DNA from 3 places in the Gordonia humi genome. Region 2 is predicted to be linked to each of the others. Evidence: riboswitches for the same ligand, from Rfam matches in the RefSeq annotation. Region 2 holds a riboswitch; each other region holds the start of a gene.
What was found. Region 2 has a riboswitch for cobalamin ahead of BKA16_RS17950 (ABC transporter substrate-binding protein). Riboswitches for the same ligand answer to the same signal wherever they lie in the genome.
Positions count from the first base shown of each region.

Region 1: linked by a shared signal. The riboswitch ahead of metE (5-methyltetrahydropteroyltriglutamate--homocysteine S-methyltransferase) and the one ahead of BKA16_RS17950 (ABC transporter substrate-binding protein) in region 2 are both predicted to bind cobalamin.
Region 3: linked by a shared signal. The riboswitch ahead of BKA16_RS20040 (ABC transporter substrate-binding protein) and the one ahead of BKA16_RS17950 (ABC transporter substrate-binding protein) in region 2 are both predicted to bind cobalamin.

Region 1 is NZ_JACIFP010000001.1:2,465,950-2,468,210, reverse strand. It holds gene putP (sodium/proline symporter PutP) at 1-1,026, shown strand, start outside; cobalamin riboswitch at 1,069-1,287, shown strand; gene metE (5-methyltetrahydropteroyltriglutamate--homocysteine S-methyltransferase) at 1,421-2,261, shown strand, end outside.
Region 2 is NZ_JACIFP010000001.1:3,906,342-3,908,602, reverse strand. It holds gene BKA16_RS17955 (hypothetical protein) at 1-717, shown strand, start outside; cobalamin riboswitch at 782-962, shown strand; gene BKA16_RS17950 (ABC transporter substrate-binding protein) at 1,020-2,051, shown strand; gene BKA16_RS17945 (iron chelate uptake ABC transporter family permease subunit) at 2,048-2,261, shown strand, end outside.
Region 3 is NZ_JACIFP010000001.1:4,332,184-4,334,444, reverse strand. It holds gene BKA16_RS20045 (CitMHS family transporter) at 1-865, opposite strand, end outside; cobalamin riboswitch at 1,039-1,224, shown strand; gene BKA16_RS20040 (ABC transporter substrate-binding protein) at 1,208-2,227, shown strand.

The sequences.
Region 1 (2,261 bases), 1.4 Mb from region 2:
GTGGCCGGTGTCACGATGCTGTACACGCTCTTCGGCGGGTTTCTCGGGGCGTCGCTCACCGACGTCGCGCAGGGCATCCTGGTGGTCGTGGCGCTGCTGGCGGTTCCGATCATCGGCATCATCGATCTGGGCGGTGTCGGTGCCACGATCGACGGGGTCCGCGCGGTCGATCCGGACGACCTCAGCTTCTTCGCGGGCAGCTCCGCGATCGCGATCATCTCGTCGGTGGCGTGGGGACTCGGGTACTTCGGTCAGCCGCACGTCATCGTGCGATTCATGGCGTTGCGCTCCCCCGGCGAGGCGGGCACCGCGCGCCGGATCGGCATCGCGTGGATGTTCGCGTGCGCCCTCGGTGCGGTCGGCACGGCGCTCGTCGGCATCGCCTACTTCGCCGAGCACACGGCCGACGCGCCCGACGACGCCGAGACCGTGTTTCTGGCCCTGTCGCAGATCCTGTTCCACCCGTTCATCGCGGGGCTGGTCCTGGCCGCGGTGCTCGCGGCGATCATGTCGACCATCTCCTCGCAGCTCATCGTCTGCTCATCGGCCCTGATCGAGGACCTGTACAAGCTGGTCGCGGCCAAGACCGGTCGCCGCGAACTCAGCGACACCACCTATGTCCGCCTCGGGAGGCTCGGTGTGCTCACGATCGCGGTGATCGCCGCGGTGCTGGCGATCTCTCCGTCGAACAGCATCCTGGACCTCGTCGCCTTCGCCTGGGCGGGATTCGGTGCGGCCTTCGGCCCCGCGGTCGTCTTGTCCCTGTACTGGCGACGCTTCACCGCGTGGGGTGCACTCACCGGCATCGTCACCGGGGCGGTCGTCGCCTACGCCTGGGGACGATCGTGGTTGAGCGACGACATGTACGAGATCGTCCCCGGCGTCGCCGCGAGCTTCGTCGTCGCCGTCGCGGTCAGCCTGGCCACCTACCGCCCGAACCCGGAGATCGACGCCGAGTTCGACGCGGCGAAGGAGTTGGCGAAGACCGGGGTGATCCCGGCGCCGGCGTCGGACGCCAGGGTTTAACGCACGCGATCTCGCGAATGTGATTCGTCGGGACCGGTCGCTATGATCGGCCTCGCAACAGGTTCGCCTACGACGACGAGTCGTCGCAGGCGTCGAAAGAGGGAATCCGGTGAGAATCCGGAGCTGACCCGCAGCGGTATGTCGGAACGACCGTCGTCACGTGCACTGGGCCTGCCACGGCAGCTCTGGGAAGCGACGACCAGTAGGAGCGCTCAGCGCACGCCGACGAGCCCGAAGACCTGCCTGGTGTACCGGGTGCGCCGCACTCGGTGGCTGTCCGCCTCGTGGATCAGGCGATGACACCGGAGGCCGGCCCGTGCGCGTCGCGGGTCCGCGGTTCTGTGCTCATCTTCTGTCGGGCGACGGTCGTCACCACTGTTTGCAGGAGAAGTACATGTCCGTCGATACGACGACACCCACCCCACCGTTCACCGCGACTGTCCCCGGCACCGCCCGCATCGGTGCGAACCGGGAGCTCAAACGCGCCGTCGAAGCCTACTGGGCCGGGCGCTCGGACCGCGCGGCACTCGAAGCCGTCGCCGCCGAGCTGCGCGCGTCGGACCGTCGCGCCCTCGTCGCGGCAGGCATCGACTCGGTGCCGGTCAACACGTTCTCGTACTACGACCAGGTCCTCGACACCGCTGTGATGCTCGGCGCGCTGCCGCCGCGTGTGACGACGATCGACGACCCGCTGGACCGCTATTTCGCGGCCGCGCGCGGCGCCGGGAACGCAGTGAGCGGGCTGAATGATCCCGGCGCCGACGGCGTCGCCCCCCTCGAGATGACGAAGTGGTTCGACACGAACTACCACTACATCGTTCCCGAGATCGGCCCCGAGACGGCGTTCTCGCTCGACGCGACCAAGGTCCTCGCCGAGCTGGCCGAGGCCGCGGCCGACGGTGTCGCGGGCCGCCCGGTGATCGTCGGACCGATCACCTTCCTCGCCCTGTCGAAGGCCGTCGACGGCGCGGACGCGCCGCTGAGTCGTATCGGCGAGGTCGTCGCCCTGTACGTCGAGCTGCTCGGCGCCCTCGCCGACGCCGGTGCGCAGTGGGTGCAGATCGACGAGCCGATCCTGGTGACCGACGCCGTCGGCGATCTGCCCGCGCTGGCGGAGGACGTCTACACCACGCTGTCGGCGGTGTCGGCGCGTCCGCGGATCCTCGTCCAGACCTACTTCGGCGATGCTCGCGAGTCGCTCGCGGCACTCGGTCGGACCGGAGTCGAGGCCGTCG
Region 2 (2,261 bases):
GCCGCAGTCGCAGCGTCCGCCGCGTTGCTCGGCGGTGCGATCGGCGCACCCGCGGCACACGCCGCGCCCAGCTCCGACGCCGTCGCCGCGAAGAACGCACTGGATGCGATACAGCCGACGGATGCGGCATCGGTCATCGACGGGATCGAAGCGGCGAACAAGGTTCTCAACCAGTTGGGAATCACGCCGTTCACACCGACTGTCGGTCTGTGCACTGACTTCAGTCTGTCCCTCGCGGCGGGCGGTGCCGTCGCAGGTCCGTACACCCCGGGCGTCGGCGACTTGACGGTCGAGGTCCCGCTGGTCGGCGACATCGACCTGAACGCGGTGAAGAAGGGGGAAGTCCTTTACGGTTTCGTGCCGACCGGTCTGATCAACGACTCCGGCGACAAGTCCGGGATGAGAGTCGCGTGGTTCAACGTGAACACGTTCAAGGGCGGTCTCGGGGAGCCGATGGGCGGCGTCACCGACATCATCCTCGATGCGGTCAACAAGCGGATCGCCGAGTCCGACGTCCTCGGTCTGGCAGCCATCGCCAAGCCGGTCATCGAATCCACGCTGACGCCCGCGCTGAATCTGATCCCCAATAACGGAGTCAGGGCAGGCCTGGTCGACACCGGCTCCGGCACGGTCCTCTCCGCCATCTACGGAACGGTGAAGAAGGGCGATGCCACGTGCTTCTTCTTCCCGTCGCTGGGCATCGCGACGGCGAAGTAGCCGACCTCCACTGTGCCCGGGACCACCGTCGGGTGGTCCCGGGCACAGTCGTCTCACGGCGAAAAGTTACGATTGCCTCGCCAGCGTGCCCGACGAGTCGGGCAGGGAACCCGGTGCGAGTCCGGGACTGACGCGCAGCGGTGAGAGCGACGCGTCGGACACATGTCACTGGGTAACGGCCTGGGAAGACGTCCGACAGCGGCAGACCTCGAGTCCGAAGACCTGCTGGCTCGCGCGGGAGCACTCCCGCGCCGATCCGCAGACGAGCTTCGCGTTCCACAGCTCGCGGCCCGAAGGACACCATGCCTCACCCTCGCCGAATCCTGGCCGGAGCCGTCGCGCTCGCCGGCTCCGTCGCACTCCTCGCCGGATGCGGGTCGTCGGACGACTCGTCGCCGCACTCGACCGCCGAGGGATTTCCCGTCTCGCTCGCGAACTGCGGTGAGCAGGTGACGGTCGACGCGCCGCCGCAGCGCATCGTCTCGCTGAACCAGGGCACGACCGAGGCGCTGTTGTCGCTCGGTCTCGCCGACCGGATGGCGGGGACGGCGACGTGGACCGACCCCGTCCTGCCGTCCCTCGCTGAGGAGAACGACAAGGTCAAGCGGATCTCGAACGACTGGCCGTCGTTCGAATCGGTCCTGGCCGAGGATCCTGACCTGGTGACGGCGTCGTTCTCGTCGACGTTCGACAAGGGTGGAACGGCGCCGCGGTCGCGGTTCACCGAGTTGGGCGTCCCGACGTACCTCGCACCGTCCGACTGCGAGGGCAAGGACGACACCGGCGGCGACGGATCGCGCAGCACCGATTTCACGCTCGATCTCGTCTACAAGGAGATCACCCAGCTCGGTGAGCTCACCGGAACCTCCGACAGAGCCGCCGAGGTCGTCGCGGATCTGAAGAAGCGAGTGGCGACCGCCGCCGACTCGGTGCACGCGCAGGGCACGACGGTGCTGTACTGGTTCTCCGACTCGGAGTCGCCCTATATGGCCGGCTGCTGCGGTGCGCCCGGCGTCATCTCCCGCGAGCTCGGTCTCAAGAACGTCTTCGACGACACACGCGACGAGTGGCCGCAGATCAGCTGGGAGGAAGTCGCCAGCAGGAATCCGCAGGTCCTGGTGATCGGCAACCTGACCCGCGACATCCAGTCCGGCGAGTCGGCGCAGAAGAAGATCGACTTCCTCGAGTCGAACCCGGTGACCCGCGAGATGGACGCGGTCAAGAACAAGCGCTACATCATCGCCACCGGTGCGGAGATGAATCCGTCGCTGCGCACCGCTTACGGCGTCCAGAACGTCGCCGACGGTCTGCGCGAGCTCGGTCTGAGTAAGTGACGCGACTGCAGTCTCACCCGTCCGCCGTCGCCGCCCTATGGCTCGGCGGACTGGTACTGCTGTCGATCTCCATCGGATTCGCCATCACCATCGGACCGTCGGACCTCGGATTCTCCGATGTCGCGTCGTCGGTGCGCGCCGAGTTGTTCGGCGGGAGCTCCGGGCTGTCGAAGCTGCAGGAGTCGATCATCTGGAAGCTGCGGCTCCCAC
Region 3 (2,261 bases), 430 kb from region 2:
TGAACAGCACCGGAATCGCGACGACGTCGGCGCCGAGGACGGCGAGCAGGGCGACGGTGAGCGCGGCGTTGACCCACAGCAGACCGGGGCGCAGGGTGGGTCGGTGCGGATCGAGGACTCCGCCGAACGAGCCGTCGTCGCTCGACCCCGAACCGGCGGACGACCCCGGTCGGTCGGCGGGCGGCAGGTCGCCGCCGCCGGCCGACACCGATGCCGTCGCGGTCGCCAGGACCGACGGGCGGATCTCGATGCGGCCGATGCGGCGTCGCTCCATGACGCCGAGGTGATAGGCGAATGCCAGCACGACGACCATGCCCGCGACCAGCGACGGGATCATCGGGACGAACACGTCTGAGGCGTCGATCTTCAACGCGGCGGCCGCACGCGCCGTGGGACCACCCCACGGCAGGATGTTCATCGTGCCGTTCGCCAGGCCGGCGACCACTGTGAGCACCACCGGGCTCACCCCGAGTTTCAGGTAGAGCGGCAGCAGAGCCGAGGTGACGATGATGAAGGTCGTCGACCCGTCGCCGTCCAGGGAGACGACGGCGGCGAGGACACCGGTGCCGACCACCAGCCTGGCCGGGTCGTCGCGGACCAGCCGGACCACGCCGCGCACGATCGGATCGAACAGGCCGACGTCGATCATGATGCCGAAGAAGATGATCGCGAAGAACAGCATCGCGGCCGTCGGCGCGAGGTCGGTGATCCCGTCGGTGATCATGTCGCTGATGCCGAGCCCGGCCCCGGCGAACAGTCCGAAGATCGTCGGGACCAAGATCAACGCCACGACCGGCGTCGCGCGTTTGGTCATGATCAGGAACATGAACACGGCCACCATGGCCAGTCCCAGAGCCACCAGCATCGTCGTCTCGTTTCACTCCTGTCGGCCACCGGGTGTGGCGCGACGCCTGAGAAGAGTCTGGGAGCGGTGTGCGTCACAGTCACGCTTGTGCGCGTAAGGCTCGTTTCGAACGTTTCGCGCGGCGTCCGGAACGATCCGGACAGAAGGTGCGGTCCGGACGAGCGCACTGATAGCATTCGGCACGACGTCACGGTGAACGGGAAGACCGGTGAAAGACCGGCGCGGTACTCGCCACTGTGAGCAGGTCCGGCACGAGCCGCGAAGCTGACGACTTCGGCCACTGAGGACGACTCCTCGGGAAGGCGCTCGTGCGGGCAGCCCTGCGAAGCCAGGAGACCGGCCGTGACCGACACCGATATTCCACGAGTCATGGAAGGCGGGGCATCAAGAATGCACACCCGTTTCACCGTCGGCACCGGTCTGGTCGCCGCGACACTACTTCTCGCCGGGTGCTCGAGCACCAACGGCACCGACGACGCCGACAGAGGATCGGGTGAGATCGTCGTTCACAACTGCGGGCGCGACGTGACTCTGCCGCACGCCGCGGACGCCGCCATCACCGTCAACCAGGGCGCCACCGAATCCGCACTGGCGATCGGAGCCGGTGGTCAGCTGATCGGCACCGCCTACCTCGACGACGAGATCGCACCGCAGTGGGCCGACGCCTACAAGAAGATCCCCGTCCTCGCGCCGGAGTACCCGGATCGGGAGAAGGTGATCGAGGCGAAACCAGATCTCGTCGCGGCGTCGTACGCTTCGGCGTTCGACGACAAGGCGCTCGGCAGCCGCGACGAGCTCGCGGGCCTGGGAATCGAGACCTACGTATCGCCGTTCGGCTGCGCCGACAAGAGCGATCGCCCCGACCCGTCCTGGGACGCAATCGCCGGTGAGACGTCCGACTACGGCAAACTGTTCGGCCGTGAGGACGCCGCGGACACGGTCAACGACCAGATGCGGGCGACCCTCGACACGGTGACGACCGCGAAGGCCGGCGCGGACAAGAAGATCTTCTGGTACGACAGCGCCACCGACACTCCGTTCGTCGGGGCGGGCGACGGCGGTCCGCAGCTGATCATCGACGCGGTCGGCGGCACCAACGTGTTCGACCGACTCGAGGGCGGCTGGGCGGACGGCAACTGGGAGGACGTGGTCCGGGCCGATCCGGATGTGATCGTCCTCGCCGATGCGGGCTGGGACACCGCGGCCGCCAAGCGGACCTATCTGGAGAGCGATCCGGTGCTGAAGAATCTGAGAGCGGTGCGCGACGGCGCCTTCGTCGTCCTGCCGTTCTCCGAATCGACCCCGGGCGCTCGCCTGATCGACGGCGCGAAATCGGTCTCCGACCAACTGGCGAAGCTCTGACCTCCGTAACCGGACACGGAGCACCCGCCGCGGC